3 regions of the Bradyrhizobium sp. USDA 10063 genome follow, and region 2 is predicted to be linked to each of the others. Evidence: predicted binding sites of a transcription regulator. Region 2 holds the regulator's gene; each other region holds the start of a gene.

Region 1 (4,210 bases), 1.1 Mb from region 2:
GAACCTTTTTCCGCGGGATAGCAGACGTCGAGCACCGCCGCGGTGACGTTCTTGCCCTGGCGGGTTTCCTTCAGCACCGCGTCGGCGTTGCCCTCCATCAAGCCGTCGATCGAGGTGAAATAGCGCGTCTCGGTCGCGCCCGGCGCCGTCCTGGACGGCAGCTTCATCTGGGCAAAAGCGAAATCCGACGAGGCCGTGATGAGGCCCAACAGGCAGAGCAGGAGCGCGCGCATAGGAACTTCCTCGGCGACAGAATCAGCGACGTCGTAACTACCAAACCTCGCTCCTATTGGCCAAAAAAGAAGGCCGCCCGGAGGCGGCCTTCGCGTCTGATATCTGCGGGTTGATTTGGGCCTCAGAAGCCCATGCCACCCATGCCGCCGCCTCCTGGCGGCATGGCCGGCGCCGGCTCCTTCGGCAGTTCGGCGACCATGGCTTCCGTCGTCACCAGGAGGCCCGCGACCGAGGAGGCGTCCTGCAGCGCGGTCCGCACGACCTTGGCGGGATCGATGATGCCCTCCTCAACCAGGTCGACATATTCCTCGGTCTGGGCGTCGAAGCCGAAGGTCTCGGACTTGTTCTCGAGGATCTTGCCGACCACGATCGAGCCTTCGACACCGGCATTTTCCGAGATTTGGCGTACCGGGGCCTCCAAGGCCTTCAGCACGATGTTGATGCCGGCCTGGACGTCGGAATTGTCGTTGGAGAGACGGCCGACCGCCTTCTTGGCGCGCAGCAGCGCCACGCCGCCGCCGGGCACGATGCCTTCCTGCACCGCGGCGCGGGTTGCGTTCAGCGCATCCTCGACGCGGTCCTTCTTCTCCTTGACCTCGACCTCGGTGGCGCCGCCGACACGGATCACCGCGACGCCGCCGGCGAGCTTGGCCAGCCGCTCCTGCAGCTTCTCGCGGTCGTAGTCGGAGGTGGTCTCCTCGATCTGCGCCTTGATCTGCGTGACGCGGGCGTCGATGTCGGCCTTCTTGCCGGCGCCGCTGACGATCGTGGTGTTCTCCTTGTCGATCACGACCTTGCGGGCGCGGCCAAGCATCTTGATGGTGACGTTCTCGAGCTTGATGCCGAGCTCTTCGGAGATAAGCTGGCCGCCGGTCAGGACCGCGATGTCCTCCAGCATCGCCTTGCGGCGGTCGCCGAAGCCCGGTGCCTTGACGGCGGCGACCTTCAACCCGCCGCGCAGGCGGTTGACCACCAGCGTCGCCAGCGCCTCGCCCTCGACGTCTTCGGCGATGATCAAGAGCGGCCGGCCGGACTGCACCACCGCTTCCAGCACCGGCAGCATCGCCTGCAGGCCGGACAGCTTCTTCTCATGCAGGAGGATGTAGGCGTCCTCGAGCTCGGCGGTCATCTTCTCAGCATTGGTGATGAAATAGGGCGAGAGATAGCCGCGGTCGAACTTCATGCCTTCGACGATGTCGACCTCGGTCACCAGCGACTTGTTCTCCTCGACCGTGATCACGCCCTCATTGCCGACCTTCTGCATGGCCTGGGCGATCATCTTGCCGATCGCGGTGTCGCCATTGGCCGAGATGGTGCCGACCTGGGCGACCTCGGAGGAGGCGGCGACCGGTTTGGCGCGCTTCTCGAGGTCCTTGACCACGGCGGCGACCGCGATGTCGATGCCGCGCTTGAGGTCCATCGGGTTCATGCCGGCGGCAACCGCCTTGCCGCCCTCGCGCACGATCGCCTGCGCCAGCACGGTCGCGGTGGTGGTGCCGTCGCCCGCGGTGTCGTTGGTCTTGGAGGCGACTTCGCGCAGCATCTGCGCGCCCATGTTCTCGAACTTGTCCTCGAGCTCGATCTCCTTGGCGACGGTGACGCCGTCCTTGGTGATGCGCGGGGCACCGAAGCTCTTTTCGATGACGACGTTGCGGCCCTTCGGGCCGAGCGTGACCTTCACCGCATTGGCAAGGACATCGACGCCGCGCAGCATGCGCTCGCGGGCTTCTCCGGAAAATTTAACGTCTTTGGCAGCCATATCTTGCTCCTGGAATGATTGAGGGCAGATGGGCCGCGCTCTTCAACCGTCATTGCCGGGCAAAAGCGCGAAGCGCGTCTTCACCCAATTTTCCGGCAATCCATCCTTACTGAAGAACGATGGGTGCCCGGATCAAGTCCGGGCATGACAGTGGAGAGCGCGGCTGTTTTGCTTGAGTTTGCGGCTTAGACCAGCACGCCCATGATGTCGGACTCCTTCATGATCAGGAGTTCCTCGCCGTCGAGCTTGACCTCGGTGCCCGACCATTTGCCGAACAGCACACGGTCGCCGACCTTGACGTCGATCGGGATCAGCTTGCCGGTCTCGTCGCGGCCGCCCGGCCCGACGGCGGTGACTTCGCCCTGCGAGGGCTTTTCCTTGGCGGTGTCGGGGATGATGATGCCGCCCTTGGACTTCTCTTCGGCTTCGATGCGCTTGACCACGACACGGTCATGCAGCGGGCGGAATTTGGATTTAGCCATGACGTTCCCTCTTGGAGGCTCGGTTTCAGGTCTCATTCATCGAGGCCGGGATTGAATGCCGGCCGGTCGATGGCTTGCGGGCAGGTATCCGGCGCCTTAGCAATCGTCGCGCCAGAGTGCTAATTTGTGGGCCGGGAAATATGGCTTGGCGCCTTTCCTGTCAAGCAAAGTGGTTAAGGCCTTGGTGAGGCCAATATAGGATGCTGCAACAAAACCAAATCAGAGCCTGGGTTGGAGTCTTTGCGTCATCGTTTCGACGTCATTGCTCTGCCTTACGTTTTACGCTTGGCTGCAGGACGGGTGCGGCCCAAGGTGCGGCCCAAGGATATTTTGGGGGAGTACGGATGATCGGATCAGATGACGCGCGCGCGGTTGCGAAATTTGCGACCGTTTCGGCGCTGACGCTTCTGTTGAGCGCGTGCAGCAGCGTCAACCTGCCGTCGCTGTCATCCAACCCGGAGCCCGCCCCCGAGCCGGGGGTGGCGCCGGAAATGCCCGCTACCATCCGCTCCGACGAGATCGTCGGCCGCTGGGGGCTGGCCTCCTACCAGAACCCCGCGGACCGCGCCCGCACCGAGAAGATGGCGCGCGACCAGTGCAAACAGCCTTACGTCATCGGCGCCGGCCAGACCGGCGGCGTGATCATGCATCTGGCCGACCAGGCCACCCCGCAGGAACTGCGACTGAAGGGCTCTCCGAGCGGCAAGAACTATATCGGCCCGCCGGGTCCGGCCGGCACCGAGCAGGACCGCGAGATCGTGTCCTTCGACGGCCGCGTGATGGTCACCCGCTTCGTCGACAAGGACGCCGCCGTCCGCTACGGCAACATGGTCTACGTCCGCTGCGCGCCACGGGCGTGAGCCTTCGGCGCCTGCTTCCGTCATTGCGAGGAGCGAAAGCGACGAAGCAATCCATGCCTCAGCAAGCGGAGAGATGGATTGCTTCGCTTCGCTCGCAATGACGCCGAGAAACAAAAAACGCCGGCATCGCGCCGGCGTTTTGCGTCGTTCCTGTGAGCATTCCGCTCAGTCGAACATCGCGTCGATATCGTCCTGCGAGGCGTGGCCGATGTCGCCGTCGAGCTTCGGGCCGTTGAGCAGGCGGGCATCGCCCTCGCGGGTGTCGATGATCGGCGGCGCGTGCGCCTTGATGGCATCGACACCGCCCCAGATATCCATCATCGCGTTGATGTGCTGCTCGATGAACTTCATCGTGCTCATCACCTTGCTGATGCGCTGGCCGGTGAGGTCCTGGAAGTTGCAGGCCTCGAAGATCGCCACCACGCGCTCCTGGATATCCTCGGTGAGCAGTTTCTGCTGTTCGGGCGAGGCGACCTTGGTCAGCGCGGTCGCGGCCTGGTCGATCGCCTCGGTCGCCTCGAGGATCTGCTGGGTCGCCTGTTCGGTGCCGCCGACGACGGCGCCGAGCTCGCCATTCACCTTGGCCATCTCCTGGCCGTCAAAGCTCTTGCCGTGCAGCACCGCGATCTCGCGCTTGGTGCGGTTGATGGCATCGTGGATCAGGTCGAGCTCGACCTTCAGCTTCTCGCATTGCTCGATCTGCGCGCGATAGGTATCGAGCAGCGCGTGCGCTTCCGCGACCTCGCGCGCTACCGCCGCCTCGGCGACTTCGGTTGCGGCCGGCCGCTGGGCATGGACGCCGAGCGCCATCTGCGCGCGGATGGAGCGAAGCTCCGCCATGATCTCCCGATGCATTGGACCGATTTCGCCGCCTT
Region 2 (4,210 bases):
ATCCCCGGTGTGCGCGATGGGCGGATCACGATGTCGGAGCCGATCCGCATCGATGGCCAGCCGGGCTACGAGACGCGGATCGATGCAGTCAGCGGCAAGGACAATACGCCGGTTACCATCGTGCAATGGCTGCGGTTCGGAGCGCAGACCTCGCTGCGCATCATCGGCTCCTCGCCGCGCAATCAATGGTCGACCGCATTCCCGCGCTTCCGCAGCGTGCGCGACGGGATTCAGCCGCGCTGACCTCAACCGATACCGGCCCTTGTCGGGGCCGGCATCAATCTCGTTCCGTCAGTCGATGCGTTGAGCGGTTTCAGTCTTGCTGTGCGGCCGAAGCTGGCGCAGCCTTTGCGCCGCCCTTGGAAACACCGACTAGCGCCGGACGCAGCACGCGATCGCCGATCGTGTAACCGGCCTGTACCACCTGCACCACCGTACCCGATGGCACGGAAGGATCGGGAACCTCGTACATCGCCTGCTGGAAGTTCGGATCGAACTTCTCGCCGGTGGGATCGAATTTCTTGACCCCATTCTTCTCCAGCGTGGCGTGCAGCGAACGCTCGGTCAGTTCGACGCCCTCGATCAGGGCCTTCAGACCGGGGTCGGCGGCCGCCTTGGCCTCGGCCGGGACGGCATCGAGGGCACGCTGCAGATTGTCGGCGATGTCGAGGATGTCGCGGGCAAAGCCGGTGATGCCATAGGCCCGCGCGTCCGCGATCTCGCGGCTGGTGCGCTTGCGCAGGTTTTCCATCTCGGCCAGCGTGCGCAACGTCCGGTCGCGCGCTTCGTTAAGCTCCTTGGTCAAGGCCTCCGCTGATCCCTGCTCGGGATCGTCGGGCATGACGTAGGGCTTCGAGACCACGGGCTCGCCGGTCTGCGCCGGGTTTTCGGCGTTGTCGTTCGGCCGGTTCGGATCGGTCATGGCTTGCCTTTTCGAAAAATCGCGTCTGGTCAACATTTAGGGATTGGCTGGCCGGGATATCGTGCTTTGGGCAACGAAAATCAAGCGCAACCAGCCCTGTTTCGGGGGTCTAGCCACCCAACATCCTGCTGACGAGGCGCGCGGCATAGTCCACAGTCGGGATCACCCGCGCATAATTCAGCCGGGTGGGCCCGATCACACCGAGTACGCCCACGATACGGCCCGCGCCGTCGCTATAGGGCGCAACGATGGTCGAGGAGCCCGACAGCGAGAACAGCTTGTTCTCCGACCCGATGAAGATCCGCACGCCATCGGCGCTTTCCGCGCGACCAAGAAGGTCGATCACGCCGCGTTTGGTCTCAAGATCGTCGAACAGCGACTTGATGCGCTCGAGATCCTCGAGCGCATGCAAATCCTCCAAGAGATTGGCGTGCCCGCGCACGATGAGCTGCCGGTCTTCATTGTCGCCACCCGACCAGCTCGCGAGCCCCGCCGAGATCACCTTCTGCGTCAGCAGATCGAGCTCGGCGCGACTTTGCGCCAGCGCGGTCTCGAGCTCGAGCCGCGCTTCGGCGAGCGTACGGCCGAGGATGCGCGCATTGAGGAAGTTGGTGGCCTCGATCAGTGCCGAGGATGGAACACCCGGCGGCAAGCTCAGCACCCGGTTCTCGACCTGGCCGTCTTCGCCGACCAGCACCACCAGCGCACGTTCCGGCTCCAGCCGCACGAACTCGATATGCTTCAGCCGCGTGTTGGATTTCGGCGTCAGCACCACGGCCGCTGCGCGGGTGAGGCCGGATAGCCGGATCAAGGCCTCGTCGAGCGCTGCCTCGACCGACTGCGCGCGACCGACAGTCGCCAGTTGGCTTTGGATCGATTGCCGTTCTGCCTCGGTGAGATGGCCGACCTGCATCAGCGCATCGACGAAAAAGCGCAGGCCCAGTTCGGTCGGCAACCGGCCGGCGGAAGTATGCGGCGCGTAGATCAGGCCGAGCTGTTCGAGATCGGACATCACATTGCGCACCGAGGCCGGCGACAGCGGCAGCGCAATCAAGCGCGAGATGTTGCGCGAGCCGACCGGCTCGCCGGTCGCCAGATAACTTTCGACGATTTGACGGAAAATGTCGCGCGACCGCTCGTTGAGCTGGGCAAGCCCGGCGTGCGGCGCGATCAAACCAACCGGTTCGTGTTGAACCACAATAACTCCCTCACAACTGCTTCTAATTTGACCATCCACATGCCCGGTGACAAGCGTGCATTACCACGCCGGAGGCGGCCAAAAGGCTTGCCGCTGCGCCTGCCCGCTCCTACAAGCACCGCCAGCCATATCGCTCGAATTCTCGGAGGATTCCCATGCGGCCAAGCCGCCGTGCACCGGACGAACTGCGCCCCGTTTCACTGGAACGCGGCGTGGTTAAATATGCCGAGGGTTCCTGCATGGTGAAATTCGGCGACACCCATGTACTGGTCACCGCGACCCTGGAAGACCGCCTGCCGCCGTGGCTGAAAGGCCAGGGCCGCGGCTGGGTCACCGCCGAATACGGCATGCTGCCCCGCGCCACGCTGGAACGGACCCGGCGCGAAGCCTCCGCTGGCAAGCAGGGCGGCCGCACGATCGAGATCCAGCGCCTGATCGGCCGTTCGCTCCGCGCCACCGTCGACCTGGAAGCGCTGGGCGAGCGCCAGATCACGGTCGATTGCGACGTGCTGCAGGCCGACGGCGGCACGCGCACCGCCTCGATCACCGGTGCCTGGGTCGCGCTTGCCGACTGCATCAACTGGATGAAGGCCCGCAACATGCTGAAAACCAACGTGTTGCGCGACCACGTCGCGGCCATCTCCTGCGGCATCTATAACGGCACGCCGGTGCTCGACCTCGACTATGCCGAGGATTCGGAAGCCGAGACCGACGCCAATTTCGTGATGACCGGCGACGGCCGCATCATCGAGGTGCAGGGCACCGCGGAAAAGACGCCGTTCTCGCAGGACGAGTTCCTGGCGCTGATGGCGCTGGCGCGCAAGGGCGTGGCGCGTCTGGTCGACTTGCAGAAAATGGCGGTGGCGTAGTCAATAGGCCATGCACCGCCGAATCACTGGAAAGCTCGTGATCGCGACCCACAATCCCGGCAAACTTGCCGAGATGCGCGAGTTGCTGGCACCGCACGGCGTGGAGGCGATCTCGGCGGGCGATCTCGGTCTTGGCGAGCCGGAGGAGACCGGCGACAATTTTCGCGCCAATGCCGCGATCAAGGCGATTGCGGCAGCCAAGGCCGCCGATCTACCGGCGTTTGCCGACGATTCCGGACTGGCGGTCGACGCGCTGGACGGCGCACCGGGCATCTATTCGGCGCGCTGGGCCGGCGACAACAAGGACTTCACCGCCGCCATGACGCGGATCGAACGCCTGTTGCAGGAACGCGGCGCGACCACGCCCGACCGCCGAGGAGCGCATTTCGTCTCCGCGCTTTGCGTCGCCTGGCCGGACGGCCATCTCGAAGAGGTCGAGGCGCGCGCCGATGGAACTTTGGTGTGGCCGCCGCGCGGCACCGCCGGTTTCGGTTATGATCCCATGTTCCTGCCGGATGGCTACGCCCGTACCTTCGGCGAGATGACGAGCGTCGAGAAGCACGGGCTGCCGCCGCTTGGGCTCGGCCTGTCGCACCGGGCCCGCGCCTTCGTCAAATTGGCGGAGATATGCCTTGATTGACCGGGAACAGGCAGCCTTCGGCGTCTACGTGCACTGGCCGTTCTGCCTGTCGAAATGCCCGTATTGCGATTTCAACAGCCATGTCAGGCATGCGCCGATCGATGAGGCGCGGTTTGCCCGCGCCTTTGCGCGCGAGATCGAGACGACCGCGGCGCGCATCCCCGGGCGTGAAGTGTCCTCGATCTTTCTCGGCGGAGGTACGCCGTCGTTGATGCAGCCGCAGACGGTCGGCGCGATCCTGGATGCGATCGGCAAACATTGGCGCGTCGCTTCCGATGTCGAGGTGACGCTGGAAGCCAATCCGACGAGCGTCGAAGCGACGCGCTTTCGCGGCTATCGCAGCGCCGGCGTCAACCGCGTATCGCTCGGCGTGCAGGCGCTCGACGATGCCTCGCTGAAGGCATTGGGGCGGCTGCACACCGCGCGCGAAGCACTCGATGCGGTCGCCGTCGCCCGCCAAGCGTTCGATCGCTATTCCTTCGACCTGATCTACGCCCGGCCGGATCAGACTCCTGCGATGTGGGCCGACGAGTTGAAGCATGCGATCGCGGAAGCAGCCGAGCATCTCTCGCTCTATCAGC
Region 3 (4,210 bases), 3.7 Mb from region 2:
GGCGCGCGAAGCGCGAGCCCGGAATCCATTCATCCGCGAACTCAGGCCGTAATTTCCGGATAAAGATCGATCCACTCGGGATTCTTCTCCTCGATGAGCCGAATCTTCCAGTCCCTTCGCCACTTCTTCAGTTCTTTCTCGCGTGTGATAGCTGTAGTCGGGTCATCGTAGATTTCGAACCAGACCAATTTGTCCACCGTGTATCGCTTGGTGAAGCCGGGGACAGCCTTGGTCTTGTGCTCATAAGTGCGGCGAATGATGTCGTTGGTCACGCCGAGATACAGTGTGCCGTATTTCTTGCTTGCGAGCAGGTAGACGTAATAAGCCATGAGCGAGCCGTGAAATGGATTCCGGGCTCGCGCTTCGCGCGCCCCGGAATGACACCGGATGGTACGGCTGGCTCATGAAGAAGATCAAGCATCGTCATAAAACAAAAACCCCGGCATTGCTGCCGGGGTTTTGCATTTGGTGGATCGCTTGGCGAAGCGACGTCGGACCTCAGAAGTCCATGCCGCCGCCCGGAGGCATTGCGGGGCCGCCTGCGTTCTTCTTCGGCAGCTCGGCGACCATCGCCTCGGTGGTGATCAGCAGAGCTGCCACCGACGCCGCGTTCTGGATCGCGGTGCGCACGACCTTGGTCGGGTCGATGATGCCCTTCTTGACGAGGTCGGCGTATTCGCCGGTCTGCGAGTCGAAGCCATAAGCGTAGGCCTTGTTCTCGAGGATCTTGCCGACGATGACCGAGCCGTCTTCACCCGCGTTGATCGCGATCTGGCGGGCCGGAGCCGACAGCGCCTTGCGCACGATCTCGACGCCGGTCTTCTGGTCGTCGTTCTTGGTGCGCAGGCCCTTGAGCTGCTCGGAGGCACGGAGCAGGGCGACGCCGCCGCCCGGAACGATGCCTTCCTCGACCGCCGCACGGGTCGCATGCATCGCGTCATCAACGCGGTCCTTGCGCTCCTTGACCTCGATCTCGGTCGCGCCGCCGACGCGGATCACCGCGACGCCGCCCGCAAGCTTGGCCAGACGCTCCTGCAGCTTCTCACGGTCGTAGTCCGAGGTGGTCTCCTCGATCTGCGCCTTGATCTGGGCCACGCGCGCCTCGATGTCGGCCTTCTTGCCGGCGCCGTTGACGATCGTGGTGTTCTCCTTGTCGATCATCACCTTCTTGGCGCGACCGAGCATCTGCAGCGTGACGTTCTCGAGCTTGATGCCGAGATCTTCCGAGATCGCCTGGCCGCCGGTCAGGATCGCGATGTCCTGCAGCATGGCCTTGCGGCGATCGCCGAAGCCCGGAGCCTTGACGGCCGCGACCTTCAGGCCGCCACGCAGGCGGTTCACGACCAGGGTGGCGAGGGCTTCGCCTTCGACGTCTTCAGCGACGATGACGAGCGGCTTGCCGGTCTGCACCACGGCCTCGAGCAGCGGCAGCAGCTCGTTCAGCGAGGAGAGCTTCTTCTCGTTGATGAGGATGTAGGCGTCGTCCATCTCAACGCGCATCTTGTCGGCGTTGGTGACGAAGTAGGGCGAGATGTAGCCGCGGTCGAACTGCATGCCCTCGACGACGTCGAGCTCGGTCTCCAGCGACTTGGCTTCCTCGACGGTGATCACACCCTCATTGCCGACCTTTTTCATGGCGTCGGAGAGGAACTTGCCGATCTCGGCGTCGCCGTTGGCGGAGATGGTGCCGACCTGGGCGATCTCGTCGTTGGAGGTGACCTTCTTGGAGTTCTTCTGCAGGTCCGCAACCACAGCCTCGACCGCAAGGTCGATGCCACGCTTCAGGTCCATCGGGTTCATGCCGGCGGCGACCGACTTGGCGCCTTCCTTCACGATCGCCTGGGCCAGCACGGTGGCGGTGGTGGTGCCGTCGCCGGCCGCGTCAGCGGACTTGGAAGCGACTTCGCGCACCATCTGGGCGCCCATGTTCTCGAACTTGTCGTCGAGCTCGATCTCCTTGGCGACGGTGACGCCGTCCTTGGTGATGCGGGGAGCGCCGAACGACTTGTCGAGCACGACGTTGCGGCCCTTCGGGCCGAGGGTGACCTTCACCGCATTGGCGAGGATGTCGACGCCGCGCAGCATCTTGTCGCGCGCCTCGACGGAGAATTTGACTTCTTTAGCTGCCATGTGTGTTTTTCCTTGAGGGATTTATCCTGGGAGGGAGGGCCTTAGGCCGCCTTCTTCTTGGAAGCGGGGACGTCGAGGACGCCCATGATGTCGCTTTCCTTCATGATCAACAGCTCCTGGCCGTCGATCTTGACCTCGGTGCCGGACCACTTGCCGAACAGGACGCGATCGCCAACCTTGAGGTCGATCGGGATCAGCTTGCCAGCCTCGTCGCGGCCGCCCGGGCCGACGGCGACGACTTCGCCCTGGGAGGGCTTTTCCTTGGCAGTGTCGGGAATGATGATGCCGCCTGCAGTCTTCTCTTCGGCGTCGATGCGCTTGACCACGACGCGGTCGTGAAGCGGACGGAAACTCATGCAGTCCTCCTAAGCTATTGTGGATGCTGTAGAATTTTGGGGTATTAGCAGTCTAGCCAAGCGAGTGCTAAGCCAGCCCGCGATGGAAATAGGCCAGACTTTGCGTGGGGGCAAGGGCTTGTAGCAGAAAAATTGGCACTCGGAAGTGCCGCCTGCCAGTATCGCTTATCATCATTAACCTGGCCAGAGATCGACCGGCGAGGTCATATTAGCACATGCGCTAAGTTGCTGCTAACGCACGATTTTTCAACAGTCCGTTAAACATTTAGACTTGTGATGCGTTGGTCGCATGCGTCACATTTCTCTCATGTGAGCGCATCTCCGCCGGGGTGGCTCCGGCAGGAAAGCCATCCCGTGAAATGCGCTCCTTCGAAAGTGGAGGGTTGGCATATGGTCTCGCGGGTTGGTGGGGTTGTTTCCGACGATTTCCGGAAGCAGATGCTGGGTTACGGGCTGACGACGGCGCAGATCCTCTACCGGATGCCGGACCATCCCTCGCTGCTGCAGACCTACGTCTGGCAGAACTACGATCTCTTCCCGAAATTCCCGGCGCTGCAGGATTTCCTCGTCTTCTGGCAGGAGAAGCTCGAGGGGCCGCTGCACTCGGTGACCGTCGCGCATTCCAAGCTGATCAAGCCGACCGAGCTGCGCGCGGTCGACGGCGTCTTCCGCCTGCATTGAAGGTGCATCGGCAATTGCCGTCGGGGGGAACGGTGATAACCTTCCTTTGACGCGTCCGCGTCGCGGACGCCTGCAACAGGGAGGCACGCCATGGCCAAGCAGAAGCCGGCATCAAGACCCGCAGCCAAGACGGCGGTCCGGAAGAAGTGGACCGGCCACAAGACCGCCGCCAAATCCACCGCCCGCAAGGCGATCAAGTCCAAGGGCCGCGTATCCAAGGCGGCGCACAAGGCGCGGCCGAAACAGCGCATAGCCGTCAGCCATCATCGCGAAGAGGATTTCAAGGCGGACGGGCTGCGCGCTTACGCGCAATACCGCGACCTCGGCATTGCCGACGCCACGCACGGGCTGGCGCAGGCGCATGTGATCCGGCTGGTCGGACCGTGCAATCCGGAAGAGGTGTCAAAGCTGCATTACCATGACGTGCAATTCCAGATGGTCTACGTGCTCAGGGGCTGGGTGAAGACCTACATGGAAGGGCAGGGCGAGACTCTGATGCGAGAGGGCAGCGCCTGGACCCAGCCGCCGAAGATCAGGCACATGATCCTCGATTATTCCGATGATGTCGAACTGCTCGAGATCATCCTGCCGGCTGAATTCAAGACGGTGGAATTGACGACGTAACCACCACTGTCATTCCGGGGCGATGCGAAGCATCGAACCCGGAATCCATCGGGCCGCAGGCGCAAGTGGTGGAATGGATTCCGGGCTCGCGCTGCGCGCGCCTCGGAATGACAGGTCAGGTCAACACCCCCACGATCGCGCCCATCAGGCATGTCGTCAGCGTGCCCGATACGATCGACTTCAGCCCGAGCGCGTTGATCTCCTCGCGCCGCGTCGGCGCCATGGTGTTGAGGCCGCCGATCATGATGCCGAGGCTGGCGAAATTGGCGAAGCCGCACATCGCATAGAGCATGATCAGGCGCGAGCGCGGATCCAGCGCGTCGGTGGGAAGGTTCGACAGATCGACATAGGCGATCAATTCGTTCAGCACCGTCTTGGTGCCCATCAGGCTGCCCGCCGTGATGGCCTGCGACCACGGC

Evidence for each region. The regulator HrcA, encoded in region 2, represses chaperone genes, less so after heat shock. The targets are predictions, from matches to a motif close to GTTAGCACTCNCNNNNNGNGAGTGCTAAC.
Region 1: the regulator HrcA is predicted to act here: its motif matches at 2,571-2,599, upstream of ACVJGD_RS34320 (co-chaperone GroES).
Region 3: the regulator HrcA is predicted to act here: its motif matches at 2,530-2,558, upstream of groES (co-chaperone GroES).

Annotation. Positions count from the first base shown of each region.
Region 1 covers NZ_JBSSGP010000002.1:6,857,232-6,861,441, forward strand. The annotation lists gene ACVJGD_RS34310 (hypothetical protein) at 1-233, opposite strand, end outside; gene groL (chaperonin GroEL) at 356-1,993, opposite strand; gene ACVJGD_RS34320 (co-chaperone GroES) at 2,179-2,475, opposite strand; gene ACVJGD_RS34325 (hypothetical protein) at 2,820-3,335, shown strand; gene ACVJGD_RS34330 (protein phosphatase CheZ) at 3,501-4,210, opposite strand, start outside.
Region 2 covers NZ_JBSSGP010000002.1:5,707,733-5,711,942, forward strand. The annotation lists gene ACVJGD_RS29135 (hypothetical protein) at 1-243, shown strand, start outside; gene grpE (nucleotide exchange factor GrpE) at 314-922, opposite strand; gene hrcA (heat-inducible transcriptional repressor HrcA) at 1,032-2,120, opposite strand; gene rph (ribonuclease PH) at 2,276-2,989, shown strand; gene rdgB (RdgB/HAM1 family non-canonical purine NTP pyrophosphatase) at 3,000-3,629, shown strand; gene hemW (radical SAM family heme chaperone HemW) at 3,625-4,210, shown strand, end outside.
Region 3 covers NZ_JBSSGP010000002.1:2,048,386-2,052,595, reverse strand. The annotation lists gene ACVJGD_RS12095 (GIY-YIG nuclease family protein) at 42-329, opposite strand; gene groL (chaperonin GroEL) at 499-2,130, opposite strand; gene groES (co-chaperone GroES) at 2,172-2,486, opposite strand; gene ACVJGD_RS12080 (usg protein) at 2,877-3,167, shown strand; gene ACVJGD_RS12075 (cupin domain-containing protein) at 3,258-3,791, shown strand; gene ACVJGD_RS12070 (NupC/NupG family nucleoside CNT transporter) at 3,907-4,210, opposite strand, start outside.